Regions from separate parts of the Streptomyces sp. NPDC006512 genome, predicted to be linked through region 1. Evidence: riboswitches for the same ligand, from Rfam matches in the RefSeq annotation. Region 1 holds a riboswitch; each other region holds the start of a gene.
What was found. A riboswitch is a leader RNA that binds a small molecule or an ion and turns the genes downstream of it on or off. The one in region 1 is predicted to bind thiamine pyrophosphate.

Region 1 (9,470 bases):
CGCCCACGACCCGTGTGCCGGGGCGGTGGCCGCCGACCGGCTGCTCGCCCGGCCCGACCGGCCCGACGCCGTCTACGGGCTCTTCGACCCCAACGGCACCGACCTGCTCGCCGCAGCCCGGCGCTACGGCCTGCGCGTTCCCGAGGACCTGCTGCTCGTCTGCTGCAGCGAATCGACCGTCTACGCCAACACCGAACCGCCCATCACCACGCTCTCCCTCAAACCGCGCCGCATCGGCACCGCCGTCGTGCAGTTGCTGATCGACGCCATCGAGGGGGTCGACACCGGACGGCCCGTCGAACAGGTCGTCCCGACCGAACTCATCATCCGTACCTCCTCGCAGCGCAGGACGCCCCGGACCACCGTCAGCCCACCCCGATCACCGGCCCAGGACTGACCTCCACACCACGGCACGGCGGGGCCGACGGCCCCGCCGAGGATTTCAGCAACACCGATATCGGGAGAAATCGGCAGGAACGACCGGCTCCGGCCAGGATTCACCACCCCTGGTGCGTCACAGAGCGCGAGCTGCATTCCTATGATGGGCGCACGACATCACGGACCCTCCGCCCCAGCGGTCAGGAGGGTCCGCAGGTGTACGGCAGCGCGACGGTGGTGGAGGGGTCGATGACTCAGGGGGCCGGTCAGGGACCCGCGATGCGGACGGACACGCTGCGGGACTTCCGGGTGCCGGTCAGCGAACCCGCCCCGTACACCGCGTCCAAAAGCCTGCCCGGGGATGCCCCCGCGTACGGCGAACACCCCGCGTACTACGGCGCGGCCCCGTCCCCGGCACCGGCACACCCGGCGTCCGGGTACGTAGCGGGCCACCCCGAGTACCTCGGCTCCGCCCCCGCGGCCCGTCCCGTGCCGGAGACCGTCCCGCAGCAGCGCACGGCCACGGCCCACGCGGACGTCCGCGCCACGGCGCACGCCGATGCGCACGCCGAGGACCCGGGCGTCGCCGACGAGCCCGACGACGGCTACACCCCCACGCAGCGCGACCTGCCCGTCATCGGCCGCGGCGCCCAGGGCGGCCCCGGCGACACCGTGCAGGTGCACTACGTCCCCCAGGAGGCACCGGCCTCCGGCCCCGGCCCGCTGTACGTGGTGGGTGACGTCCACGGCTACCTCGACGAGCTGGTCAGGGAACTGCGGGCGCAGGACCTCATCGACGCCGACGGGCGCTGGTCCGCCGGCAACGCGCGGCTCTGGTTCCTCGGCGACTTCACCGACCGCGGTCCCGACGGCATCGGCGTCATCGACCTCGTCATGCGGCTCTCCGCCGAGGCCGCGGCCGCCGGCGGCTACTGCAAGGCCCTCATGGGCAACCACGAGCTGCTGCTCATCGGCGCCAAGCGGTTCGGCGACACCCCCGTGCACTCAGGGGCCGGTACGGCCACCTTCCAGGCCGCCTGGCTGCTCAACGGCGGCCAGCGCACCGACATGGAGCGCCTGGAGGACGTCCACCTGCAGTGGATGTCACGGCTGGACGCGGCCACCCTGGAGGACGGCCACCTGCTGCTGCACTCCGACACCACCGCGTACCTCGACTACGGCGACTCCATCGAGGACGTCAACGACACCATCCACGAACTGCTCAACCGCAACGACGCCGACATCACCTGGGACCTGTTCCGCAAGTTCACCAAGCGGTTCGCCTTCCGCGACGAGGAAACCGGCCCGCACGCCGTACGCGAACTCCTCGGCACCTACGGCGGCGGACGCGTCGTCCACGGACACAGCCCGATCCCCTACCTCCTCGGGGAAGTGGGCACCGAGGACGGCGACGAGTCGCGCGGCCCGGAAGCGGTGGACGGACCGCACGTGTACGCCGAAGGTCTGGCCATCGCCATGGACGGCGGGGTCACGATGGCGGGCAAACTGCTCGTCGTTCAACTACCTCTGCGCGACTGAGCGTTCTCGGAGCGGGGTATTTCGGCAAAGCCCCTGTCACGGCGTGGCAGGGGCGCTCTACCATCGCTCTATCCGTAGCAGGCTCTCCTCCGTTTGTGCCGGTGCCCGGGTCTACGCGGGCATACCGGCTTGTACGGAGCATCGGGGGATGCACATGACCAGCGCTCCGCACCTGCTGACCGAAGACCGGCCCGAGTTCGACCGCCTCCTCGACGAGGCGCTGCGCACCGCGGACGAACGGCCCGAGCTCGCCACTCTGGGTGAACGGCTGAACGCCGAACAACTGCGCACGATGGCCTTGAACGCCAGTGCCCTGCTGACCGCCGCGGCCGCGGCCGAGTACGACCACTACGTGAAGGTCCGCGAGGAACTGCGCGACGAGGCCCTGTCGGCCCCCACGAGCGGGGGCGAGGACGGCATGGGCGACCAGGACGACGGAGCCGGTGTGAGCGCCGTGGTCGCCGTCCTGGCCCCCCTCCTGGCCGGGACCGCCATGGTGATCTTCCTGCTGGTGGGCTACAGCCTGAGGATGCTCGACCCGGAACCCGCCTTCGCCCAGACGATGCTGACGGCCGGTTGGCTCTTCGGGGCCCTCACCGTGGCCGCCCTGCTCTTCGCCGTGATCGGGCTGCTGGTGACGGCCTTGCGCAACAGCTCGACGGAGACCTTGGCGGAGACCGTGGTGATACCCGACGAGCTCTCACGGGCCAGGGAGGCCTGGCGCAACGCCCTGCTGGAACGGGGCATCATGCCGTTCCTGCGGGACGCCCTGGCCGACCCGAGCGCCGCCGGCCATCCGACCCCCCGCACACCGGGGGCCGGGCGCATCCCCAACCTGGGTTACACCCGGCCCGACTTCACCAGTCCCGGATCCCCGTCGCAGGGGCCCCGGCCCGGCTACTCGTCCCCGGACTTCACCAGCCCTGACTTCGGCGGGCCGGAGCACGAACGGGAGTGACCAAGTGACGGGCACGCCAGAGTGCGCTTCGGCCGGCCCGTCACCGTTTCACGTGAAACATCGCCATCCGCACCGGCCCGGGCAGCCAGGGGCGTCCGAGCGTGCGCGCCAGACCCCGCCGGGCAGCCAGGACTGCGACGACACTGCCTAGCTAGATGGCCGCCGCGCGCTCGTCGAGCGGCCGCCGCCGCTGACGGGACTCCGTCAGCGCCGTGGGACGCCAGACACCGTCCGGCCGGTAGAGGTTCACGCCGGGCGCCACAATCTCGTCGATCCGGTCGAGCACCGCGTCGTCGAGGACCAGCCCGGCTCCCGCGACCAGCGATTCCATCTGCTCCATCGTCCGCGGCCCGATGATCACCGAGGTGACGGCGGGATGCGCGACGGGGAAGGCCACGGCCAGTTCCGGCAGCGTGCAGCCGATCGACTCGGCCAGCTCGACGAGCTGTTCCACTGCCTCCAGCTTGGCCACGTTGCCCGGGATCGCCGGATCGAAGCGTGCCGGAGTCAGGGCGGCCCGGCCCGAGGTCAGGTCGATCGGCCCGCCGAGCCGGTACTTTCCGCTCAGGAAGCCGGATGCGAGCGGGCTCCAGGTCAGCACGCCCATCCCGTAGCGACGGGCGACCGGCAGCACGTCGGCCTCGATGCCCCGCGCGAGGATCGAGTACGGGGGCTGCTCCGTACGGAACCGGGGCAGGGCCCGCCGCTCGGCCACGTGGTGCGCCTCGACGAGTTCCTCGGCCGGGAACGTAGAGCAGCCGAAGGAGCGGATCTTGCCGGCCCTGACCAGGTCGCCGAGGACCGACAGGGTCTCCTCGACGTCGGTCGTGTGGTCGGGCCGGTGCACCTGGTAGAGGTCGATCCAGTCGGTGTCCAGGCGCCGCAGGCTGTCCTCCACCGCCCGCACGATCCAGCGCCGCGAGTTGCCGCTGCGGTTGCGTCCCTCTCCCATCTGGAAGTGGACCTTCGTGGCGAGCACGACGTCGTCGCGCCGCCCCTTGAGTGCCTTGCCCACGATCACCTCGGACTCACCGGCCGAGTACATGTCCGCGGTGTCGAGGAAGTTGATCCCCCTGTCGAGCGCGGCATGGATGATCCGCACGCACTCCTCGTGGTCCGGGTTCCCCACCGCTCCGAACATCATCGTGCCCAGGCAGTGGGCACTCACCTCGATGCCCGTACCGCCAAGATTTCGGTATCCCATGCTCATGCGGCCGCACTCTAGGAGCTGGAGCGCACTCCAGGTCAAGCAACGCGCCCCCACTCCGTCAGAGTCCGGACGCGGCGCTGCTCCCGGCGGGCGACACTCCGCCGCGCCGGGAGCAGCACTCCCCCCATGCTGTGCGTCAGTCCGCCAACGGCAGGTAGACGCGGTTGCCCGCGGCGGCGAACTCGGCGGACTTCTCCGCCATGCCCGCCTGGATCTCGTCGGCCTTCAGGTCGCCGCCATGCTCACGGCGGATGTCCTGCGAGATCTTCATGGAGCAGAACTTGGGACCGCACATGGAGCAGAAGTGCGCGGTCTTGGCCGGCTCGGCCGGCAGGGTCTCGTCGTGGAACTCGCGGGCCGTGTCCGGGTCGAGGGCCAGGTTGAACTGGTCCTCCCAGCGGAACTCGAAGCGCGCGTCCGACAGGGCGTCGTCCCACTCCTGGGCGCCCGGGTGCCCCTTGGCCAGGTCCGCCGCGTGGGCGGCGATCTTGTAGGTGATGACGCCGGTCTTCACGTCGTCGCGGTTGGGCAGGCCCAGGTGCTCCTTGGGCGTGACGTAGCAGAGCATCGCCGTGCCCCACCAGGCGATCATCGCGGCGCCGATGCCCGAGGTGATGTGGTCGTACGCGGGCGCGACGTCCGTGGTGAGCGGGCCGAGCGTGTAGAACGGCGCCTCCTCGCAGATCTCCTGCTGGAGGTCGATGTTCTCCTTGATCTTGTGCATCGGGACGTGTCCCGGGCCCTCGATCATCGTCTGCACGTTGTGCCGCTTGGCGATCGTGTTCAGCTCGCCCAGGGTCTTCAGCTCGGCGAACTGCGCCGCGTCGTTGGCGTCCGCGATGGAACCGGGGCGCAGGCCGTCGCCCAGGGAGTACGTGACGTCGTAGGTCGCGAGGATGTCGCAGAGCTCTTCGAAGTTCGTGTAGAGGAAGTTCTCCTTGTGGTGCGCCAGGCACCAGGCGGCCATGATCGAGCCGCCGCGGGAGACGATGCCGGTCTTGCGACGGGCGGTCAGCGGCACGTACGGGAGCAGCACGCCGGCGTGGACCGTCATGTAGTCGACGCCCTGCTCGGCCTGCTCGATGACCGTGTCCTTGTAGATCTCCCAGGTCAGGTCCTCGGCACGGCCGTCGACCTTCTCCAGTGCCTGGTACAGCGGCACGGTGCCGATCGGGACGGGGGAGTTGCGCAGCACCCACTCGCGCGTGGTGTGGATGTTGCGGCCCGTCGAGAGGTCCATGACCGTGTCGGCGCCCCACTTGGTCGCCCAGGTCATCTTGTCGACCTCCTCCTCGATGGAGGAGGTGACCGCGGAGTTGCCGATGTTGGCGTTGACCTTCACCAGGAACCGCTTGCCGATGATCATCGGCTCGATCTCGGGGTGGTTCACGTTGGCCGGAAGAACCGCGCGGCCTGCGGCGATCTCCTCGCGGACGACCTCGGGGGAGACGTTCTCGCGGATCGCGACGTACTCCATCTCCGGCGTGATCTCACCGCGACGGGCGTACGCGAGCTGGGTGACGGCGGCGCCGCCACGGCCCCGGCGGGGCTGCCGGGGGCGGCCCGGGAAGACCGCGTCCAGGTTCTTGAGGCCGCCGCGGGGCGAGGTGTGCTTGATGCCGTCGTCCTCGGGGCGCACGGGGCGGCCCGCGTACTCCTCGGTGTCGCCGCGGCCGATGATCCAGTTCTCGCGCAGCGGTGCGAGGCCCCGACGGACGTCCGTCTCGATCCCGGGGTCGGTGTACGGGCCGGACGTGTCGTAGAGCGTCACGTCCTTGCCGTTGGTGAGGTGCACCTGGCGGACGGGCACCCGGATGTCGGGGCGGGATCCCGCCACGTAGCCCTTGTGCCAGCCCGGCTGGCGCTCGGTGCGGTCGTCGGCGTCCTGGCTGACGGCAGGCGTGCGTGCGTCCTGAATGGTCATGAGACCTATCTCCCTACGCCGGCATTACCCGGTAACAGGTTCGGCGGTCGACGCAGCCTCTTCCCCTACGCATCCTCATGTGCGTACGGTGATCAGCGCCCTCTCAGCCCGGTGCTCCGAGCTCCCGCGTTGTGCAAAGGTGCCCCCACGCTAGCGTCATCTGTGGCGTGCTGAACAGTGGGCCCCCTCATCTCTTGCGATGATCTGCCGGTGACGTCCTCGCCGCAGCCCCCCACCGAGCCCACAGATCCCACGGGTCACACCGGCCACGAGCACGCGTCCCACGGGCATGCGGCCGGGCCCTCCCACGGGCATTCACACAGCCACGGCCACGGACCGGCGGCCCCCGTCTCCAAGCACCTGCGCAAGGTCATCGCGGCGGTACTGATCCCCTTCGCCGCGGCCGTCTTCATCGGCATGGCGGTCCTCTGGCCGGGCGGCGCCCCCGCGCACGAACGCACCGGGGTGGGCTTCGACCGGCAGACGCAGCAGGGCACGGTCGTGGCGCTCGCGAACGTCGACTGCAAGTCCGTGAACGCCTCGCAGGTTCCGCCGACGGGCGACACCTCCACCCCCGAGGGCCGCGAGGCCCAGGCCGCGCAGACCGGCGAGTGCAAGAAGGCCACCGTCGTCGTCGACACCGGCCCGGACAAGGGGCGTGCCTTCTTCGAGATCGTCCAGCCGGGTGCGCCACGGCAGTTGGAGCAGGGACAGAAGGTGGTGGTCGCCTACGCGCCCGACGCGCCCCGCGACCTCCAGTACTCGGTGATCGACGTGAACCGCAAGCTCCCGCTGGCCGTACTGGCGGGCATCTTCGCGGTGGCGGTCGTCGTGGTCGGCCGCCTGCGCGGTCTGTTCGCCCTGATCGCCCTCGTGATCAGTTTCGGGATTCTGACCCTCTTCATCCTCCCGGCGATCCTCCAGGGCTCGAACCCCCTGCTCGTCGCGATCGTCGGATCCAGCGCGATCATGCTGATCGCCCTCTACATGTGCCACGGACTGACGGCCCGGACCTCGGTGGCCGTCCTCGGCACCCTCGCCTCGCTGCTGCTGATCGGCCTGCTCGGTTCGGTGTTCATCGACTGGGCGTTCCTGAGCGGCAACACCGACGACAACACCGGCCTGATCCACGGGCTCTACCCCGAGATCGACATGAGCGGCCTGCTGCTCGCGGGTGTGATCATCGGATCGCTCGGCGTACTCGACGACGTGACGGTCACCCAGACCTCGGCCGTGTGGGAACTCCACCAGGCCGACCCGAAGATGGGGCCGCGCGCCCTGTACGGGGCGGCGATCCGGATCGGCCGCGACCACATCGCCTCCGTGGTCAACACCCTGGTCCTGGCTTACGCGGGCGCCTCGCTGCCCCTGCTCCTGCTGTTCACCATCGCCAACAGCAGCATGGGGGACGTGGCCAACAGCGAGCTGGTCGCGGAGGAGATCGTACGGACCCTCGTGGGGTCGATCGGACTCGTCGCCTCGGTGCCCATGACCACCGCGCTCGCCGCGCTGGTGGTCTCCGCGGACCGGCCGTCGGCCCCGGCGGCCGCGGCGGCCGCCGGGCCGGTCCGCGGCGGCCGGGGCCGACGGCGCAAGCGCTGAACGGCTGGACGCCGTTGTTACGGTGAGTGACGGGACGCGGGTTCCTCAGCCCGCGTTCCGCTCGTTCTGCTGGGCTTCGGCGAGGATCTTGTCGAGTTCCTCGTCGAGGTTCCCCTCGAAATCCCCGAGACTGCGCTCCTGACCGAGCGGAACAAGCCGGTCGGTGCGGTCGAGGAAGGCGACGAGGGGGGCCGCGCCGGCCCGGAACAGGGCCCGGTCACCGCCGACCTGAAGGCGGATGTGAACGTCGGACAACTCCTCCGGATCGCTGGGAGCGATGTGCACATCACCGTCGCCGCACGGCTTGTTGATGCCGTCCAGAAGCAGCTCCCGGCCGAACGCCCAGGTCACGGGCGCGTCTCCGGGAAGGTGGAAGGTGAGGCGCACCGCGTAGGGATCACGTGCTTCGTACCGGAGTTCCACCGGGATCCGGAACGAGAGCTCCTCGGAAACGAGGAAGCTCATCATGACCTCTGCCTGTACCGACTCGCGCATGGACTACCCCGCTGTAGTGGAAGTGGCCAGGAATGATCCCCCGAAGCCCTCTTGACAAGAGTGGTGGAAGCGCTAGCAGATCACAAGGAGTGAGTTTTCAGATACTGATAGAGAAGGAGAGGGTGCTCAACAGCGCGCCTACTTCACTCCGTAGCCGATCGACCGCATAGAGCAACCGGTCTTCCTGGTGCACGGGAAGGGAAATGGCCATGGTCGCGGCGGTGTCGCCGGCGGTGATCGGGATCGCCGCGCACACCGTTCCCAGCGCGTACTCCTGACGCTCCGTAACCGGCTGCATCCGCTCCAGGGAGCCGATGCGCTGCTCCAGGGCGTGCACATCGCGCACGGTGTAGGGGGTGATGCCCTCGACCGGGTGACGGTCGTAGTGGTCCTTGCGCGCCTTCTCGTCGAGCTGGCCCAGCAGGCACTGCCCGATGGCGTGCGCGTGGCCGGTCTCGCGGAAATCGGCCCACTCCTCGCAGGCCGGGCCGGCCGGGGTGTCCGAGACGCCCACGACCTCGATCTCACCCTCGCGGTACACCGCGAAGTAGACGGGGGCCCCGACCGCGTCGCGGAAGTGCGCGAGGGAGTCGAGGATCATGCTGCGACGTTTCTGCTGAAGTCCGCCACCGGCCAGCCGCCCGGCGGCGGCCCCGAGGACGAAAACCCCGCCCTCCCGGCGCAGATAGCCCTCGTGGGTCAGGGTCCGCAGCAGGTGGTACGCGGTGGGGAGCGGGAGCCCGGCTTCGCGCGCGAGTTGTTTCGCCGGAGCTCCCTCACTATGGGAGCCCACCGCCTCCAGCAGCCTCAGCGCCCGCTGCACCGAACCGATCAGGGTCGGCACACCGGCATTGTGAACCGAAGACAAAGCTCACCCCCAGGCGTGGCGGCGGGCCTGGGGGGCCCGCCCTGCGGGGGCCGCCCCCGCGTGTGCCGCGGCTCCTGGGGGTGGTGGTCGACGACGCCGGACGCGCCCGCCGGTGGAGAGCGGAGTACCGGCTGACGGTGCCCAGGGGAACGGCACAGATTGCCACCCTATCCGCCGATTCCCGTGGTGTGGGCGTTTTGCCACCCCAGGTTCCCCCGCATGGGTCAACGCCGCTACCGCCCGACGCGAGGAGTCCCGCCGTCCCCCGGAGTTGCCACCACCGCGGTCCTACCACTCCCCGGAGGAAGAGGACTTCGATCCGCTGCCGCTGAACTTCTTGACCAGGAAGATCAGTCCACCGACGAGGGCGACGAAGAGCAGCACCTTGAAGACGATCGAGATCAGCGTGCCGATGATGGTGGTGATCACTCCGCCGAACACCAGGAGCGCCAGCAGCGGAACGGCGATCCACTTGACCCACCAGGGCATGCCCGCG
Region 2 (9,470 bases), on a different contig from region 1:
GATCTGCACGACGCCGAAGGAGGTGAAGGTGAACAGGAACACCATCAGCGAGGCGGCCGCCACGGCGGGCCCGAGCGCGGGCAGCGTCACCCGCCGCCAGGCCCGCAGGCGCCCCGCGCCGAGGACCCGGGCGGCTTCCTCCTGGCGGGGGTCCAGCTGGGCCCACAGCCCGCCGACGGTACGGATGACGACGGCGTAGTTGAAGAAGACGTGCGCCAGCAGGATCGCCCAGACGGTGGTGTCGAGGCGGACGCCCCACAGCTCGTCCAGCAGCCCGCCCCGGCCGACCAGCGCGAGGAAGGCGGTGCCGACCACCACGGTCGGCAGCACGAACGGGACGGTCACCACGGCGCGCAGCAGCTGCTTGCCGGGGAACTCCAAGCGCGCGAAGACATACGCGCCGGGGAGCGCGATCAGGAGGGTGAGCACGGTGGAGGCGAGCGCCTGCCAGGTGGTGAACCACAGCACGTCGGCGATGTCGGGCTGGGCCAGCACCTCGCCGATCCGTCCGAACTGCCAGCCCTCGTCCGTCTTGAGCCCGCGGCCGACGATCGCCGCCACGGGATAGGCGAAGAACAGCCCGAAGAAGACGAGCGGCACCGCCATCAGGCCCAGCCTGACGGCGGTGGCCCGCCCGCCCTCCTTCGGGGAGCTCTCGCGTGCTACTTCACGACGAGCGAGGACCATGCCTTGACCCACTGCTCACGGTTCTTGGCGATGGCGTCCGGGGTGACGTTCTCCGGCTTCTCGATCACCACACCGTGCTTCGTGAAGATCTCCGGCAGCTGCGCGTCCTTGACCACCGGGTTCACGAACATCTGGAGCGGCATGTCCTCCTGGAACTTCTTGCTCACCAGGAAGTCGAGGAGTGCCTTGCCGCCCTCGGGGTTCTTCGCGCCGTTCAGCAGGCCCGCGAACTCGGTCTGGCGGAAGCAGGTGCCGGTGGAGACGCCCGTGGGGGCCTCGGCCGGCTGCGGCTCGCCGTAGAGGACCTCGACCGGCGGGCTGGAGGCGTACGAGACGACCAGCGGGCGGTCGCCCTTGGCCTTCTTGCCGCCCGCGGAGCCCGAGAAGCGCTCGTTGTAGGCCTGCTCCCAGCCGTCGACGACCTCGACGCCGTTGGCCTTGAGCTTGCTCCAGTAGTCCTTCCAGCCGTCCTCGCCGTACTTGCCGACGGAGGCGAGGAGGAAGCCGAGGCCGGGCGAGGAGGTCGCCGCGTTCTCGGTGACCAGCAGGTTCTTGTACTCCGGCTTGATCAGGTCGTCCAGCGTCTGCGGCGGGGCGATCTTCTTGTCGGCGAAGTACTGCTTGTCGTAGTTGACGCAGATGTCGCCGGAGTCGACCGGCGTGACCCGGTGCTGCTGGTCGAGCATGAACTCGGGCTTGATCCCGTCCATGCCCTTGACCTCGTACGGAGTGAAGATCCCGTTGTCGAGGGCGCGCGAGAGCAGCGTGTTGTCGACCCCGAAGAAGACGTCGCCGCGCGGGGAGCCCTTGGTGAGGATCTCCTGGTTGAGGGCCGCGCCCGCGTCTCCGGCCTTCAGGCGCTTGACGGTGTAGCCGCTCTGCTGCTCGAACTCCTTGAGGACCGAGTCGGTCACGTTGAAGGAGTCGTGCGAGACGAGCGTGACGGTCTTGGACTTCGGGGCGTCGCTCGCGCCCGCCGGGGTGTCCTTGGCGTCGCCGCCGCACGCGCTGAGCGTGGTCACGCCGAGCGCGGCCGCGAGCGCGGCGCCCGCGATCTTCTTGGTGGTGCTCACTTGATTCCTCCTGGGATGACCAGGAGAAGACGCGGCCCTGCCCGGCGCTCTTGCGAGCGGACGCCGGGCAGGGCGCAACAGCATGAGTGGTGACCGAACTTCCTACCCCGAATGACCGGGGCGAGGTTCAGAGGGTCTGCGGATGACGGATACCGCACTCTCAGCGCTGTGGCGCTCCCCTGTCGGAATATGAAATTGGTTCGGCCACAGGGTACCCCGTGGCCGAATCTGATCGATCAGGGCCGAAAACGGCCCTTCCTAGCGCTCCGAGGCGGCCAGCTGGCCGCACGCGCCGTCGATCTCCTGACCGCGGGTGTCGCGCACGGTCACGGGGACGCCGTGGCGGGCGATCGCCTCGACGAAGGCCTTCTCGTCCTCGGGCCGCGAGGCGGTCCACTTCGAGCCGGGCGTCGGGTTCAGCGGGATCAGGTTGACGTGGACCCGCTTGCCCTTGAGCAGCTTGCCGAGCAGGTCACCGCGCCAGGCCTGGTCGTTGATGTCGCGGATCAGGGCGTACTCGATGGAGATGCGCCGGCCGGACTTCTCGGCGTACTCCCAGGCCGCGTCCAGGACCTCGCGGACGTTCCAGCGGGTGTTCACCGGGACCAGGGTGTCGCGCAGCTCGTCGTCGGGGGCGTGCAGCGAGACGGCGAGGCGGCACTTGAAGCCCTCGTCGGCGAAGCGCAGCATGGCCGGGACCAGCCCGACGGTGGATACGGTGATGCCGCGCTGCGACAGGCCCAGGCCGTCGGGCTCGGGGTCGGTGAGGCGGCGGATGGCGCCGACGACGCGGTTGTAGTTGGCGAGCGGCTCGCCCATGCCCATGAAGACGATGTTCGACAGCCGCGCCGGGCCGCCGGGGACCTCGCCGTCGCGCAGGGCGCGCATGCCGTCGACGATCTGGTGCACGATCTCGGCGGTGGAGAGGTTGCGGTCGAGGCCGGCCTGGCCGGTGGCGCAGAACGGGCAGTTCATGCCGCAGCCGGCCTGCGAGGAGATGCACATGGTGACCCGGTCGGGGTAGCGCATCAGCACGGACTCGACGAGCGTGCCGTCGTGCAGCTTCCACAGGGTCTTGCGGGTGGTGTCGTTGTCGCAGCTGATGTGCCGGATGACGTTCATCAGGTCGGGCAGCAGCTCCTGCTGGAGCTTCTCCCGGGAGGCCGCGGGGATGTCGGTCCACTCGGCCGGGTCGTGCGCGTACCGGGCGAAGTAGTGCTGGGAGAGCTGCTTGGCCCGGAACGGCTTCTCACCGATGGCGGCCACCGCCTCGCGGCGCTCGGCCGGCGTGAGGTCGGCGAGGTGCCGGGGCGGCTTCTTGGCCCCGCGAGGGGCGACGAAGGTGAGCTCTCCCGGAACGGGGCGGGCCATGGCAGGTACTCCTTGTAAGACGAAAGGCGCGCCGCAGAAGCAGCGCGCCCTTCAAGGGTAACCGCCCGGCCCGGCCGGAGCTTTTCCTCCGGCACCGTCCCGGGCCGGCCGCGGCCGACGGACCGGCCGGTGGATCAGCTGGAGGACCGGCCGGTGGATCAGCCGGTGCCGACGAAGGCCGCCAGGAGCAGCCAGACCACCGGGGCGGTCGGCAGGAGCGAGTCGAGCCGGTCCATGATGCCGCCGTGCCCCGGCAGCAAGGTGCCCATGTCCTTGATGCCCAGGTCGCGCTTGATCATCGATTCGCCCAGGTCGCCCAGGGTCGCGCTGACCGCGACGGCCAGGCCGAGGACCAGGCCCTGCCACCAGGAGCCCCCCTCGATCAGGAACTCCATGCACAGCGCGCCGGCGGCCATCGCGAAGGCCACCGCGCCGAACAGTCCCTCGCGGGTCTTTCCGGGGCTGATGCGCGGCGCGAGCTTCGTCTTGCCGAAGCGCCAGCCCACGGCGTAGGCCCCCGTGTCGCTGACCACGGTGAGGACCAGGAAGGTGACGACCCGCTGGGGGCCGTCGTCCGCGGTGAGCAGCATCGCGACGAAGGTGGCCAGGAAGGGCACGTAGAACGCCGCGAAGACGCCTGCGGTGACGTCCTTGAGGTAGTCCTCGGGCGGTTCCGTCATCCGCCACACCAGGACCGCGAGGGCGGTCAGGGCCATCGCGACCCAGGCGCCCTCGGCCCCGCGGACGTAGCCGGCGATGACCATGGCGGCGCCACCGACCGCGAGCGGGACCAGCGGGGCCTTGATGCCCTTCTTCTCCTGCAGCCGGGAGGTGAGCTCCCACAGGCCCACCACGACCGCGACGACGACGACACCGACGAAGACGGCCTTGACGATGAACAGCGAGGCGAAGATCACCGCTCCGAGGCCGACCCCGACCCCTATGGCGGCCCGTAGATCCCGCCCCGCGCGCTTCTTCTGCGGCGGCGGGGAGGCGTCCTGCGGTGCCTGCGAAGGCGGAGGCGGAGGGCTGGGCATGGGCTCCTGCAACGGCGTCTCGGCGCGGAACGGGGGGCCGCCGACGAAGGCGGCCCCCCGATCGCGTGCTTCCCGGTCGTCGAAGGCACGGCCGGCGGCATCGGGCACGATGGGCATGGGCCGAGTCTGCGGGCCCACCAGCGCATCGTATGCGGGACCCGCCGGAACCGGCTCCGCGGCCCAGGGAGAGTCGTTCATCAGACCTCGAGGAGCTCGGCTTCCTTGTGCTTGAGCAGCTCGTCCACCTGCGCGACGTACTTCGCGGTGGTGTCGTCGAGCTCCTTCTCCGCGCGGCGCACCTCGTCCTCGCCGGCCTCCTTGTCCTTGACGAGCTTGTCAAGGGCGTCCTTGGCCTTGCGGCGGACGGAGCGGATGGAGACCTTGGAGTCCTCGGCCTTGTTCTTGGCGACCTTGATGTACTCCTTGCGGCGGTCCTGCGTCAGCTCGGGGAAGGTCACCCGGATGATGCGGCCGTCGTTGCTCGGGTTGACGCCGAGGTCGGAGTCGCGGATGGCCTGCTCGATGTTGCGCAGCGCCGACGCGTCGAACGGCGTCACGATGGCCATGCGCGGCTCGGGCACCGCGAAGGAGGCCAGCTGGTTGATGGGCGTGATGGCACCGTAGTAGTCCGCCACGATCTTGTTGAACATCGCCGGGTGCGCACGGCCCGTGCGAATCGCGGCGAAGTCTTCCTTGGCGACGACGACGGCCTTCTCCATCTTCTCCTCGGCCTCGAGGAGGATTTCTTCGATCACCACGTGCTCCTGCATGTCAGATATGGATGGTTCAGGCGGGCGGGGGCGGGACGGGCCGCCCGGGACCGGGCCGGAAGGGCCCGGTCCGGGGAACGCTCAGGCCCGGGTGCCCTGGTCGCTCACGAGCGTGCCGATCTTCTCACCCTTGACGGCGCGGGCGATATTGCCCTCGGCGAGGAGTTCGAAGACCAGGATCGGGAGCCGGTTGTCGCGGCACAGCGTGATGGCGGTGGCATCGGCGACCTTGAGGTCCCGGGACAGCACCTCGCTGTACTCCAGCGCGTCGAACTTCACCGCGTCCGGGTTGGTCTTCGGGTCGGAGTCGTAGACCCCGTCGACACCGTTCTTGCCCATGAGCAGGGCCTCGGCGTCGATCTCCAGGGCGCGCTGGGCGGCCGTGGTGTCGGTGGAGAAGTACGGCATGCCCATGCCGGCGCCGAAGATGACGACGCGGCCCTTCTCCAGGTGCCGGACGGCACGGAGCGGGATGTACGGCTCCGCGACCTGGCCCATGGTGATGGCGGTCTGGACCCGGCTGTCGATGCCTTCCTTCTCCAGGAAGTCCTGGAGGGCGAGGCAGTTCATGACGGTGCCGAGCATGCCCATGTAGTCGGACCGCGCGCGGTCCATGCCGCGCTGCTGCAGCTCGGCGCCGCGGAAGAAGTTGCCGCCGCCGATGACGATCGCGATCTCCGCGCCGTCACGGACCACGGCCGCGATCTCACGGGCGATGGCGTGCACGACGTCAGGGTCGACACCCAGTCCGCCGCCGCCTGAGAAGGCTTCGCCGGACAGCTTCAGCATGAAGCGGCGACCCTTCTTGCCGTGGTCGCTCTTGTCGTCGGAAGCGGTGTGGGGGTCCACGCCCTGATTCATGGAGATCTCCTCGTGCACATACGAAGAAGGCCATTGCCGGTGGGTCCTCGCGGTTCCCTCTTCGGCAATGGCCTCCTCGTCAGATCTGCGGTCGCCTCGCGCGTGCGCGGACGACTGCTTCAGACCCTACCGGGGTCCGGTGTCCGTCGCGTACGGACGGACTCAGATGCCGACCTTGATGCGGGCGAAGCGCTTCAGGGTGACACCGGCCTCGTCCAGAACCTTCTGGACGGACTTCTTGTTGTCCAGCGCGTACGGCTGGCCCAGCAGCGTGACGTCCTTGAAGAAGCCGTTGACGCGACCCTCGACGATCTTGGCGATCGCGGCCTCGGGCTTGCCCTCGGCGCGGGTGACCTCTTCGGCGACGCGGCGCTCGGACTCGACGACCTCGGCCGGAACGTCCTCGGCGGTCAGGTACTTCGGCGCGAACGCGGCGATGTGCTGGGCGATGCCCTTGGCCAGGTCGGCGTCGGCCTTGTCCAGCTCGACCAGGACACCGATCTGCGGGGGCAGGTCGGGCATGGTGCGGTGCATGTAGGAAGCCACGAAGGCACCCTGGTACTGCGCGAAGCGGTCCAGGACGATCTTCTCGCCGAGGTTGGCGTTGGCCTCGTCCACGAACGCCTGGACGGTCTTGCCGGCCTCGATCTCGGACGCCAGCAGCGCCTCGATGTCCGCCGGGTTGGTGGCGGCGACGTGGGCGGCGAGCTGGTCGGCGACGACCAGGAACTTCTCGCTCTTGGCGACGAAGTCGGTCTCGCACTTGAGCTCGAGCAGCACACCGGAGGTGGCGTCGGCGGCGATCAGGGAGGTGACGGCACCGTTCTCGGCGGAACGGCCCTCGCGCTTGGCGACACCCTTCAGGCCCTTGACGCGCAGGATCTCGTTGGCCTTGGTGACGTCACCGTCGGCCTCGACGAGCGCGTTCTTGCAGTCCAGCATGCCGGCGCCGGTGAGCTCGCGGAGCTTCTTGACGTCAGCGGCGGTGTAGTTCGCCATGAGTCTGTGATTCTCTCTCGAAGTCGTAGATCTACGGGTGAACGGCGGAGGAGTCGCGCTCGTGGCGCGGCTCCCCCGCCGTCATCGTCCGTGCTGCGAGTGCCCGGCGGATGAACGCCGGGCTCTCTCAGAGGGTCAGGCCTGCTCGGCGTCGGCGGCCGGGGCCTCGACGACGGGCTCGGCGACGGCCTCGGCGGCCGGGGCCTCGACAGCGGCGTCGGCCGCGGGGGCCTCGGCGTCGTCGGCCTTCTTCTCGCCCTCGAGCAGGTCGCGCTCCCACTCGGCGAGCGGCTCGGCGGCGGCCTTCTCGCCCGGCTTCGAGTCACCGGTCGCAGCGCCGGAGCGGGCGATGAGGCCCTCGGCGACGGCGTCGGCGATCACGCGGGTGAGCAGGGTGACGGAGCGGATCGCGTCGTCGTTGCCCGGGATCTTGTAGTCGACCTCGTCGGGGTCGCAGTTGGTGTCGAGGATCGCGACGACCGGGATGTGGAGCTTGCGCGCCTCACCGACGGCGATGTGCTCCTTCTTGGTGTCGACGATCCAGACGGCGCTGGGGACCTTCGACATCTCGCGGATACCACCGAGGGTCTTCTCCAGCTTGATCTTCTCGCGGGAGAGGACCAGGAGCTCCTTCTTGGTGAGACCCGAGGCGGCGACGTCCTCGAAGTCGATCGCCTCAAGCTCCTTCAGACGCTGGAGGCGCTTGTAGACGGTCGAGAAGTTGGTGAGCATGCCACCGAGCCAGCGCTGGTTGACGTACGGCATGCCAACGCGGGTCGCCTGCTCGGCGATGGCCTCCTGGGCCTGCTTCTTCGTACCGACGAACATGATGGAGCCACCGTGCGCGACGGTCTCCTTCACGAACTCGTAGGCGCGGTCGATGTACGACAGCGACTGGAGCAGGTCGATGATGTAGATGCCGTTGCGCTCGGTGAAGATGAAGCGCTTCATCTTCGGGTTCCAGCGACGGGTCTGGTGACCGAAGTGGACGCCGCTTTCCAGCAGCTCCCGCATCGTTACGACGGCCATGGCCATCTCCTTGGTTTCTCGGTTTGGTTCCTGACGCCCCGCCGCGCCCTGCCCCGCAGAGGGACCGAGAGACGCTTTCACCAGGCCGTTCCGGGCTGGTGCTGGGGCGTGCGAAGTCGACCCGGTGACCCGGATCGCCACAAGAAGTGTACGGGACCCACCGGTATGCCGGGTGACGCCGTTGTCCACACCCGCGCGGCCGTCCACAGGCCCGGACGCGCCCGGTCACCCTCCCGGCACGCTGAGCGGTATGACGACGCTGCTGCTCACCGTGCTCCTGGCCCTGGCCCAGACCCTCGTCCCGGGGGTCCGCCCGCTGCCCCCGCCGCTGTCCGTGGCGCGCTGGTGGGACCCGCCGCCGACCCCGTACGCGGCCGGGCACCGGGGCGTCGACCTGTCCGCCCCGGTGGGCGCCGAGCTGCGGGCCGTCGGCCCGGGGCGGGTCCACCACGCCGGGCCGGTGGCCGGCCGCGGGGTGCTCTCGCTCACCCTCCCGGGCGGCCTGCGCACCACGTACGAGCCGGTCCGGCCGCTGGTCGCGGAGGGTGAGACGGTCGAGGCGGGCCAGGTCGTGGCCGTCCTCACGGCGGGCTCGCACTGCGCGGCCCCCTGCCTGCACTGGGGCCTGCTCGCGGGCAAGGACGTCTATCTCAACCCGCTGACCCTGCTCCCGCGCCCGACACCCCGACTGCTCCCGGGGACGGCGGGCGCCGCGACGGACGCGGGAGGCTCGGCGACGCACGGGGATCCGCCGTGATCCCGCCCCGCGTGACCCGGCCCGCCGGGGGCGGCGGGGGCGTCGGGCCGGCGGGCTCCGGCAGAGTCAGCCGCGCACGCCGCGCAGGGCCATCGCCACGGCCGCGGCGGTGACGACGGCCGGGTCCTCGGCGGCGCCGAGCTCGATCCGGCGGACGGCCGCGTCGACGACGCCCTGCAGCAGCATCGCGGCCAGGCGGGGCTCCGCCTGCCCCAGCGCGGCCAGGGCCTCGACGATCATCGCCACCAGGCCGCCGTGCGCGGCGCGGATCTTCTCCCGCGCGCCCGCGTCCAGCTCGCTCGCGGAGATCGCCACCACCGCCCGGTGGCGCCGGTCCCCGACCAGCCCCAGCTGGCTGCGCACGTACGCCTCGATCTTCTCCTCGGGCGCCTCGGCGGCCTCCATGGCCGCCTCGATCTCGGCGGCCCAGACGGGGAAGTCCACGGCGCACAGCTCTTCGACGACGGCCGCGCGCGACCGGAAGTACTCGTACACGGACGACCGGGCGAGCCCGGTGCGCTCCGCGAGGGCGGGGAAGGTCAGCGCCTCCGTCCCGCCCTCGGACAGCAGGGAGCGCGCGGCGTCCAACAGGGCGCCGCGCTGCATCGACCGGTGCTCGGCCACGGAGGCCGCTCGAATCCTGGGCACGTGACCACTCTACGGAGGTTCCGCAAGGTCATCGCGGGCTCAGCGGCTCAGCGGCCGACATCCGCCAGCTTCGCGCGCAGCTGGAGGACCGATTTGGTGTGGATCTGGCTGACCCGGCTCTCGGTGACGCCCAGGACGTTGCCGATCTCGGCGAGCGTGAGCCCCTCGTAGTAGTAGAGGGTCACCACCGTCTTCTCGCGCTCGGGCAGGGTGTTGATGGCCCGCGCGAGCAGTCGGC
Region 3 (9,470 bases), on a different contig from region 1:
GCACGGCCTCGCCGGCCGTGAAGCAGCCCGCCGTGTTGGGCAGGACGGCGATGCCCAGCTTCGTCAGCACCGACAGCACCGAACCCTGCACCGTCGGGTCCAGGCGGCGCATCGCCACCGTCGTCAGTTCCGTCCCGGAGGCGACCAGGGAGCGTTCCAGGACGTCCAGGCTCGGGGCCCCGCCCGTGCCCATGATCAGGCGGGAGGAGAAGGTCCGGCCGCCGAGGGCGAAGAGGTCGTCCGCCATCGCCGTCAGCCCCCCTGCACCGCGGTGAGGACCTCGACCCGGTCGCCGTCGTCCACCGGGGTGTGCGGCCAGCGTCCGCGCGGGACGACCGTCTCGTTGAGTGCGGCGGCCACGCCGGAGGGGGCGGCGGTCAGCGTGGCCACCACCACGTCCAGGGTGGTGCCGTCCGCGATCTCGCGGGGTTCGCCGTTGACGGAGATGGTCATGCGTAGGACTCCTGACGCGTGGTGGAGAAGCGGCGGGGGGTGAAGGGGCGGGCGACCTCCGGAACGACTCCGGTCGCCAGCAGCTCCGCCATCACGTCCCCGGTGAGCGGGGTCAGCAGGACCCCGTTGCGGTAGTGGCCGGTGGCCAGGTGCAGGCCCGGCAGGTCGGTCGGGCCGAGCAGCGGCGCGTTGTCCGGGGAGCCGGGGCGCAGCCCCGCCCGGGTCTCGACCAGCGGCAGTTCGGTGATGCCGGGCACCAGCTCGTGGGCGTCGCGCAGCAGCTCGTAGACCCCGCCCGCGGTGACCGTGGTGTCCCAGCCGAGTTCCTCGCTGGTGGCGCCGAGGACGAGCTCCCCGTTCTCGCGCGGGACCAGGTAGACGTGGCTGCCGCGCACCACGGCCCGTACGGTCCGCGACAGGAACGGCGCGTACGCGGCCGGCACCGAAAGCCGCAGCACCTGCCCCTTCACCGGCCGCACCGGCACCGCCACCTCCGGCGGGACCCCGGCCAGCCGGCCGCTCAGCGAGCCCGCAGCCAGCACCACCTGGTCGGCGCGCAGCTCCGTACCGTCCTCGAGGACGGCGCCCGCGGCCCGGTCCCCGGTGGTGACCAGCCGGGCGGCGCGCTCGCGGTGGACGCTCACCCCGGACCGCTCGCAGGCGGCCAGCAGCGCCGCCGCGAGCCGGCGCGGATCCACCTGGTGGTCCCCGTCGACGCGCAGCCCGCCGCGTACCCCGGGCGCCAGCATGGGCTCCAGGCGGCGGCACTCGCGGCCGGTGAGCCACTCGGACTCCAGCCCGCAGCGGCGCTGGAGGGCGTGCAGCTCGCGCAGGTGGAGGCGGTCGTCGGCGTCGAGGGCGACGGCGAGGGTGCCGCAGGCCCGGTAGCCGATGTCCATGCCGCCGGCGGCCGCGGAGAGCTCGGCGGCGAAGTCGGGGTAGCGGGCGGCGGAGGCCACGTTGAGCCCGAGCAGGGTCTCCTCGCCGTAGTGCAGCTCCGTGACGGCGGCCAGCATGCCCGCCGCGACCCGGGCCGCGCCGCCGCCCGGGTCCGGGTCGGCCAGGACGACGCCCAGGCCGCGCCGGGCCGCCCGCCAGGCCGTGACCAGGCCGATGATCCCGCCCCCGATGACGAGGACGTCGGATCCCTTTCGAGATGAGTGCATGGGCGTCCAGCCCCTCCCTTCGCCGGCATGACCCGGATCAGGTTCGTACGGTCGGAGGCCGGCCAGCCTCCCTCTCAGCCCGGTGCGCCCGGACTCCCGCGATAGGTACGGTGGCCAGACTAACCCCGCGTCCGGTGGCGGGTAAGGCTGCCTCCCCAGGCGTCCGCACCCGCTATTCCTGACGGATCGTCAGGGAACTAGGCTGGGCCGCGTGAGCGAGCAGACGCAACAGACGAACCCCGGTGTCGTGATCGTCGGCGCCGGAATGGCCGGGGTGCAGACCGCGGTGGCCCTGCGCGAACAGGGCTTCACCGGCCCCGTGACCCTGCTGGGCGCCGAACCCCACCAGCCCTACGACCGGCCCCCGCTGTCCAAGGCGGTGCTGCTCGGCAAGGCCGAGGACTCCGCGTTCGACGTCGACTTCGAGGGCCTCGGCATCACGCTGCGGCTCGGCACCGAGGTCACCGGGCTCCGGGCCGCCGACCGCGAACTGGACACCGAGGCCGGACCCGTCCCGTACGAGGACCTCGTCCTGGCCACCGGCGCCCGCCCGCTGACCCTGCCCGGCTCCGACGGCGTCCCCGGCGTGCACCTGCTGCGCACCCTCGACGACGCCGCCCGGCTGCGGCCCGTCCTGGCGGCCGCCCCCGCCACCGTCGTCGTCGGAGCCGGCTGGATCGGAGCCGAGTTCGCCACCGCCGCCCGCGGGGCCGGCTGCGCCGTGACCGTCGTCGAGGCGGCCGACCGGGTCCTGGCGGGCGCCCTCCCCGCGGAGGTCACCGCCCCGATGGCCCGCTGGTACGCCGAGGCCGGCGCCGAACTGCTCACCGGCGCGAAGGTGGCCGGGATCGGGGAGGGCCGGGTCCTGCTGGCGGACGGCCGGGAGCTGGAGGCGGGCGCCGTGGTCGTCGGCATCGGCGCCCGCCCCGCGACGGACTGGCTGGCCGGGACCGGGATCGAGCGCGGCGCCGACGGTTCCGTCACCGCGGACGCGTACCTGCGGACCACCCTGCCCCGGGTGTACGCCGTCGGCGACTGCTCCTCCTTCCCCTCGGCCCGCTACGGGACGCGGCTGCTGGTCCACCACTGGGACAACGCCCTCCAGGGGCCGCGGGCCGTCGCCGCGAACATCCTGGCGGGCGGGCCGGTGCGGGCCTACGACCCCGTCCCGTACTTCTGGTCGGAGCAGTTCGGCCGCTTCGTCCAGTACGCCGGGCACCACGGCGGGGCCGACACCCTGCTGTGGCGCGGCGACCCCGCCGACGCCGCCTGGTCGGTGTGCTGGCTCCGGGACGGGGCCCTCGTCGCCGTCCTGGCGGTCGGCCGCCCGAGGGACATCGCGCAGGGCCGCAAACTGATCGAGTCGGCCACCCCGGTGGACCCGGCCCGCGTCGCGGACCCCGCGACCCCCCTCAAGTCCGCCACGGCCTGATCCCGGGCGGCCGGACCCGGCCCCGACCACGGACGGACGGGGCCAGGTACCGGCGGGCAGTGCGAGATGGCAGGCTTGTGTCCGTGACCGAGATTGACGCAAAGATCGATGCCCTAGTCCCCTCCTGGCTGCACCTCCCCGACATCGCGGAGATGCTCGACGTCGAGGTGACCCGGGTCCGCCAGATGGTCAAGGAAGGGCAGCTGATCGCCGTACGCCGGGGCGAGCGGCGCACCCTGCAGGTTCCGGCCCAGTTCATCGACGGCGACAAGGTCGTCAAGGGCCTCGTGGGCCTGCTGACCGTGCTGCGCGACGACCGCTTCTCCGAGGAGGAGATCCTGGAGTGGCTCTTCACCGAGGATCCGACCCTGCCCGGCACCCCCGTGCAGGCGCTGCGCGAGAATCGCGGCACGGAGGTGAAGCGCCGCGCTCAGGCGCTCGCCCTCTGATGAGCTGATCCACAGGTGTACGGCCCGGCCGGTCCCGCCGGCCGGCCCGCACGCCGCCACCACCACGGGGGGTACTCCCATGCAGCAGCTGTCCGACGCCCGGCTCTACCTGTGCACGGACGCCCGAAAGCGGCAGGGAGACCTCCCCGAGTTCCTGGACGCCGTCCTGGCCGGGGGCGTGGACATCGTCCAGCTCCGGGACAAGGGCATGGAAGCCGGCGAGGAACTGGAGCACCTGCGGGTCTTCGCCGAGGCCGCCCGCCGCCACGGCAAGCTCCTCGCCGTCAACGACCGCGCCGACGTCGCGCACGCCATCGGCTCCGACGTCCTGCACCTCGGCCAGGGCGACATCCCCGTCCCGGCCGCCCGCGCCATCCTCGGCGCCGGCGTCCTCATCGGCCGGTCCTGCCACTCGGAGGCCGAGGTGGACGCGGCCGCCGCCGAACCCGGCGTCGACTACTTCTGCACCGGCCCCTGCTGGCCCACCCCCACCAAGCCCGGCCGCCACGCCCCCGGCCTCGGACTCGTCCGCCACGCCGCCTCCCTGCGCCAGGACCGCCCCTGGTTCGCCATCGGGGGCATCGACGCGGCCAACCTGGACGAGGTCCTGGACGCCGGAGCCACCCGCGTCGTCGTCGTCCGGGCCATCACCGAGGCCTCCGACCCCGGCGCCGCCGCGGCCGACCTGGCCAAGCGCGTCCGCGCCCGCGCCGAAGCCGTCACCGGCTGACGCGCCGGGCCGCGAGGGTGTCCAAAAACGTGTCCAAAGGGTGGACGCCGCTTCGGTGTCCGCCGAGCCGCGTCTAACCTGCCCGTATGGCCCTTGGTACCGCTTCCACCTGGTCGGACCGTGCACACACGGTCCGCGACCTCCTCGCGTCCGGGCGCTCGTACTCCTTCGAGTTCTGGGCCCCCAAGACGGAGAAGGGCGAGCGCAACCTCTGGAACGCGCTCCGCCGGATCGAGGGCGTCTCCCCGAGCTTCGTCTCGGTGACCTACGGGGCCGGTGGCTCCACCCGCGGCGGCACCGTGCGCGCCACCGAGCAGATCGCCGCCGACACCACCTTGACCCCGGTCGCGCACCTCACCGCCGTCGACCACTCGGTCGCCGAGTTGCGCCACGTCATCGGCCAGTTCGCGGACGCCGGCATCCGCAACATGCTCGCCGTGCGGGGGGACCCGCCGGGTGACCCGATGGGCCCGTGGGTCAAGCACCCCGAGGGCGTGGAGTACGCCGCCGACCTCGTGCGCCTGCTCAAGGAGTCCGGCGACTTCTGCGTCGGCGTCGCGGCCTTCCCCGAGATGCACCCGCGCTCGGAGGACTGGGACACGGACATCCGGCACTTCGTGGACAAGTGCCGCGCGGGCGCGGACTACGCGATCACGCAGATGTTCTTCGATCCGGAGAATTATCTGCGGCTGCGCGACAGCGTCGCGAAGTCGGGCTGCGAGACCCCGATCATCCCCGAGGTCATGCCTGTTGTGAGCATCAAGCAGCTCGACCGGCTGCCGCAACTGAGCACCGCGGTCTTCCCCGCGGCCGTGAAAGAGCGCATGCTCGCGGTCAAGGACGATCCGGCCGCTGTACGCTCCATTGGCATCGAGTTCGCCACGGAGTTCTGCGCGCGGCTGCTGTCCGAGGGCGTACCCGGACTGCACTTCATCACGCTGAACAATTCGACGGCGACCCTCGAGATCTACGAGAACCTGGGCCTGCACCAGCGGGCCTGACCGGCCGTCCCCGTGCCCGTGCGGGCGGCCGTACCGAGAGGGGCCACGCGTGGGAATGACGGTCCTCTACATCGCGTTCGGTGTCGTCGCGTTGTGGCTGCTTGCCGAGGTCCTGATGCAGTACAAGGCCCGGCTGCGCTGGCGCCTGCTCGCCTTCACCGGCTTCGTCGGTGTGGTCGCGGGGGTGGTGCTGCCCTCGGTGCTCGTGATCGCCGCCGGCGCGACCGCCTTCGCCGTCGGCCAGACCCTGGTGACGCTCTCCTTCCGCAAGGGCTTCGTCGCCGGCTGGGCGCTGCGCCGGGGCGGGGAGCCCGTACGGCAGGAGCGGAGCCGTCGCCGCCGCGGCGGCGAACCGCGCCCGGACGCCGGCCTGGAGGTGACGGCCCTGGAGTACGGCTCCGAGGGCCGGGACACGGCCGCCGACGAGGGCCGCGACGCCGGCTCCACGCAGGTCTTCACCCCGGAGCCGGTCCCCGAGGACACCGGCTCGTACGGAATACAGAGCTTCTCCGCCCGGCAGGGCGACGGCCAGGCCCCCTACGCCGCGCCCGAGCAGGACGCCCACCAGTACGCGGCCTACTACGACCAGCAGCAGGGCCAGCCGGGCTACGACTACTCCGGCGGCTACCCGGCCGGCGACCAGCAGGTCTACGCCGCCTACTCGGACCCGTACATCGGCACCGGCGGCGCCGTCGCCCCGCCGCCGCCCTACGACTACTCGGGCTACGCCCAGTACGCCGACCCCGGCCAGCAGTACTCCACGGACACCCCGCCCGGCGGGGTCTGGGTCCCGCAGCAGCGCGCCAACGACGCGCAGCCCCCGTACCAGGACGGCCAGGGCCAGCAGCCCCAGCAGGGATACCCGTACCAGGGCAACAACCAGGGCAACGGCAACGGCACCGGCGAGTACGAGCAGTACCGCTACTGACGCGGACCGCCGGGGGTCACTGCGAGCCCCGGAACTCCGCCCCCTCCACGATCAGCCCGGCCACCAGGGCCCCGGTCATCCCGGCGTGCGCGAGCCCGCCGCCCGGGTGGGCCCAGCCGCCCGCGAGGTACAGCCCGGGCAGCGCCGCCGTGTTCGCCGGGTACAGCAGCCGGCCGTCGGCCCCGGCGAGGGCGGGCGGGGGCACGGAGCCGTCGAGGGCGCCGGTCGCGGCCTCCACGTCCGCCGGGGTGCGCACCTCATGCCACAGCAGCCTCTCCCGCAGCCCCGGTACCGCCCGCTCGGCGAGTCCGAGCAGCTCCTGCACCCCGGGCACGCCCTCGGGCGCCCTCGGGTCGCAGACGGCGCTCACGGTGACGGCCTCGTGGTCCGCGTCGGGCCGGGTCGCCGGGTCGTCGGGGCGCAGTACGGTGACCGGCCCGGTGCCGGCTCCGGGCCGGTGCGCGGGGTCGCGGTGGACCAGGGTGCGGTGCACGGCGTCGGCCGGGCGGGCCCCGCGCAGGGCGAGCATCAGGGTGACCCGGCTGGGCACCCCCGCCCCGCGGGCCGGAACCCCGCCGGGGGCCGGGGCGAGGATGCCGGGCGGCAGCCGCCTCGGGTCGATGCCGCAGACGACGAGGTCGGCGGCCACCTCGGTGCCGTCGTCGAGGACCAGCCCGGCGGCCCGGCCGTCCCGCCGCAGGACGTCCCGTACGCCGGAGCCGAAGGCGAACTCCACCTTCCGTTCCAGGCAGCGCTCGTGGACGGCGGTGGCCAGGGCGCGCAGGCCGCCCCGGACGTACCAGCTGCCGAAGGTCTGCTCCATGTAGGGCAGCGCCGCGGCCGAGGCGGGAGCGGTGTCCGGATCGATGCCGTACGTACGGACCCGGCCGGTCAGCAGTTCGCCGAGCCCACCGCCCAGCTCGCGCCCGGCCACCTCGGCCAGGGTCGGCGGGCGGCGGCGCAGCAGCCCGCTCCCGCGCAGCGCGGGGTAGGGGTCGCGGCCCAGTACCTGCCAGTCGGGGCGCAGCGGCTCCTCCAGCAGGGGCCGGCGGGTGGCGTCCCAGGTGTCGCGGGCGCGGCCCAGCACGGCGTTCCAGCGGTCGCCCGCGCCCGGGCCGAAGGCCTCGTCGAGGGCGGCGGCGACCCCGCCGCGCGAGTTGCCGGGGAGGGTGACGGTGGTGGCGGCGGGGCCGTCGCCGAGGACGTGCCGGACGGCCGGGTCCAGCTGGACCAGGTCGACGTGGTCCTCCAGGGGCCGCTTGCCGGTCTTGACGAACAGGTCCCGGTAGACGGCGGGCAGGTGGAGCAGTCCGGGGCCGGTGTCGAAGGCGAAGCCGTCGCGCCTGAGGCGGCCGACGGAGCCGCCGTAGTCCGGTCCGCGTTCGTGGACCGCCACCTGGTGTCCCGCCACGGCCAGCCGGGCCGCCGTCGCCATCGCGCCCATGCCGGCGCCGATCACCGCAATTCGTGCCATGGGGCTGAGCCTATCGAGGGAGGTCAGGGGGCCAGTCCGGTGGTGTCCCGGTGGCGGCGCGGACTTCGGCGCCGAGCCGTTTCTCCTCGCGGCGCTGGGCGCGCCGGCGCAGGAAGCGCCGGATCCGGGTCCACAGGTAGAACAGCATGGCCAGGCCGGCGAGCAGCAGGACGGCCGCGATGACGGCGGCGGCCTGGGGGTTGAACATGGCGAAGGTGACGATGCCGGCCACGCCGAGGTCCTCGGCGGTGCTCATCACGATGTTGCTGACGGGCTCGGGCGAGGTGTTGATGGCCATCCGGGTGCCGGCCTTGACGAAGTGGCTGGCCAGGGCGGTGGTACCGCCGACCGCGCCGGCGGCGATGTCGGACAGCGAGCCGCTCTGCCCGGCCAGGAGGGCGCCGACCACCGCGCCGGCGAGCGGCCGGATCACGGTGTGGACGGAGTCCCACAGGGAGTCCACGTAGGGGATCTTGTCGGCGACGGCCTCGCACAGGAACAGGACGGCCGCGGCGATCAGGACGTCGGTGCGCTGGAGCGAGGCGGGTACGTCGTCGCTCAGTCCGGTCGCGCCGAAGACGCCGAGCAGGAGGATCACGGCGTACGCGTTGATCCCGCTGGCCCAGCCGCTGGTGAAGACCAGGGGGAGCACACTCACCCGGTCATCATGCCGCAGGGCGGGTGGTCCGGCAGGCGGAACCGGTGGGGTACGGCCGAGGGGACGGCCGCTGTCGGGCGGCCGTCCCCTCGGTCATGAGGTCTTCGTGGGGCTACTGCCCCTGTTCGTCACGGCGGCGCTGCCACCGTTCCTCGATCCGGGTCATCATCGACCGACGCTGTCGGCTGCGGCCGCGGGCCGAGCCGTCTGCACTTCCGGAGACGGGCTGCTCGCCGGGCTTGGGTGCCTTGCGCCAACCGGTGACCACGAGGACCGTACATCCCAGCATGACGAGGAAACCCACCACGCTGATCCAGAGCACGTTCGGCACGATCACACCGGTCATGAGGAGCGCGATACCCACCACAATGCCTGCGACTGCCTGGTAGACCCGTCGCCGGGTGTACGTGCGCAGTCCACTGCCCTCAAGCGCTGTCGCGAACTTGGGGTCTTCGGCGTACAGCGCTCGCTCCATCTGCTCGAGCATTCGCTGCTCGTGCTCCGAGAGCGGCACGGGAGTCCTCCTCATCCGTCGGTCGCGGGGGGTAGCGACCAGGGGTCCCCTTCAGGATAGGCGGGGAATCGCCCCCGTGATACCCGCCCTCTACGCCACATTCTGCAAATCCACCGTGCCAAGGAAGCACTGCGTCAAACGGTACCGTCGCCAGCGCGGTCACTGAGGCGCTTATTCCCCAATGAGCAGTCCGCCATGCCGACCGGTGCTTCCGATCATACGGGGAGCGGCGCCGGATGGGAGGGTGTGCGGGCAGAAGCCCGCCCGCGCATGCCCGCAGATCAGGCGGGCTTCTCGCCCAGGACGTGCAGTTGCGTGGCGACCGCGTGGAAGGCGGGCAGCTCGGCGGCGGCCTCCTCCAGACGCAGCAGTGCCTCCACCGCGCCGGGTTCGGTGTCCACCAGGACCCCGGGAACCAGGTCGGCGAAGATCCGTACGCCGTGCACCGCGCCGACCGAGAGGCCGGCTCCGCCGACCAGCTCACCGAGCTGTTCGGCGGTGAAGCGGCGCGGCACCGGGTCGCCGGCGCCCCAGCGCCCGGCCGGGTCGGTGAGCGCGGTCCGGGCCTCGGTGAAGTGCCCGGCCAGGGCCCGCGCGAGCACGGCCCCGCCGACGCCGGCGCCGAGGAGGCTGAGGACGCCGCCGGGGCGCAGCGCGGCGACCGC

Region 2: another riboswitch for thiamine pyrophosphate. It lies ahead of ABZZ17_RS21265 (thiamine ABC transporter substrate-binding protein); the one in region 1 lies ahead of thiC (phosphomethylpyrimidine synthase ThiC).
Region 3: another riboswitch for thiamine pyrophosphate. It lies ahead of thiO (glycine oxidase ThiO); the one in region 1 lies ahead of thiC (phosphomethylpyrimidine synthase ThiC).

The regions. Positions count from the first base shown of each region.
Region 1 covers NZ_JBEXPG010000019.1:13,724-23,193, reverse strand. Annotated here, with positions in the region: gene ABZZ17_RS15400 (LacI family DNA-binding transcriptional regulator) at 1-397, shown strand, start outside; gene ABZZ17_RS15395 (metallophosphoesterase) at 628-1,917, shown strand; gene ABZZ17_RS15390 (hypothetical protein) at 2,066-2,875, shown strand; gene ABZZ17_RS15385 (aldo/keto reductase) at 3,027-4,079, opposite strand; gene thiC (phosphomethylpyrimidine synthase ThiC) at 4,222-6,009, opposite strand; TPP riboswitch at 6,003-6,147, opposite strand; gene ABZZ17_RS15375 (YibE/F family protein) at 6,220-7,611, shown strand; gene ABZZ17_RS15370 (SsgA family sporulation/cell division regulator) at 7,657-8,106, opposite strand; gene ABZZ17_RS15365 (helix-turn-helix domain-containing protein) at 8,204-8,941, opposite strand; gene ABZZ17_RS15360 (DUF5326 family protein) at 9,263-9,470, opposite strand, start outside.
Region 2 covers NZ_JBEXPG010000029.1:22,469-31,938, forward strand. Annotated here, with positions in the region: gene ABZZ17_RS21260 (iron ABC transporter permease) at 1-606, opposite strand, end outside; gene ABZZ17_RS21265 (thiamine ABC transporter substrate-binding protein) at 663-1,760, opposite strand; TPP riboswitch at 1,842-1,951, opposite strand; gene rlmN (23S rRNA (adenine(2503)-C(2))-methyltransferase RlmN) at 2,019-3,131, opposite strand; gene ABZZ17_RS21275 (phosphatidate cytidylyltransferase) at 3,290-4,366, opposite strand; gene frr (ribosome recycling factor) at 4,366-4,923, opposite strand; gene pyrH (UMP kinase) at 5,020-5,799, opposite strand; gene tsf (translation elongation factor Ts) at 5,962-6,798, opposite strand; gene rpsB (30S ribosomal protein S2) at 6,934-7,827, opposite strand; gene ABZZ17_RS21300 (M23 family metallopeptidase) at 8,078-8,584, shown strand; gene ABZZ17_RS21305 (helix-turn-helix domain-containing protein) at 8,651-9,190, opposite strand; gene whiG (RNA polymerase sigma factor WhiG) at 9,280-9,470, opposite strand, start outside.
Region 3 covers NZ_JBEXPG010000038.1:48,568-58,037, forward strand. Annotated here, with positions in the region: gene ABZZ17_RS25325 (thiazole synthase) at 1-247, opposite strand, end outside; gene thiS (sulfur carrier protein ThiS) at 253-453, opposite strand; gene thiO (glycine oxidase ThiO) at 450-1,619, opposite strand; TPP riboswitch at 1,617-1,729, opposite strand; gene ABZZ17_RS25340 (FAD-dependent oxidoreductase) at 1,885-3,051, shown strand; gene ABZZ17_RS25345 (Rv2175c family DNA-binding protein) at 3,135-3,500, shown strand; gene thiE (thiamine phosphate synthase) at 3,580-4,230, shown strand; gene metF (methylenetetrahydrofolate reductase [NAD(P)H]) at 4,317-5,231, shown strand; gene ABZZ17_RS25360 (hypothetical protein) at 5,281-6,159, shown strand; gene ABZZ17_RS25365 (NAD(P)/FAD-dependent oxidoreductase) at 6,176-7,633, opposite strand; gene ABZZ17_RS25370 (DUF4126 domain-containing protein) at 7,644-8,291, opposite strand; gene ABZZ17_RS25375 (DUF3040 domain-containing protein) at 8,404-8,805, opposite strand; gene ABZZ17_RS25380 (methyltransferase) at 9,087-9,470, opposite strand, start outside.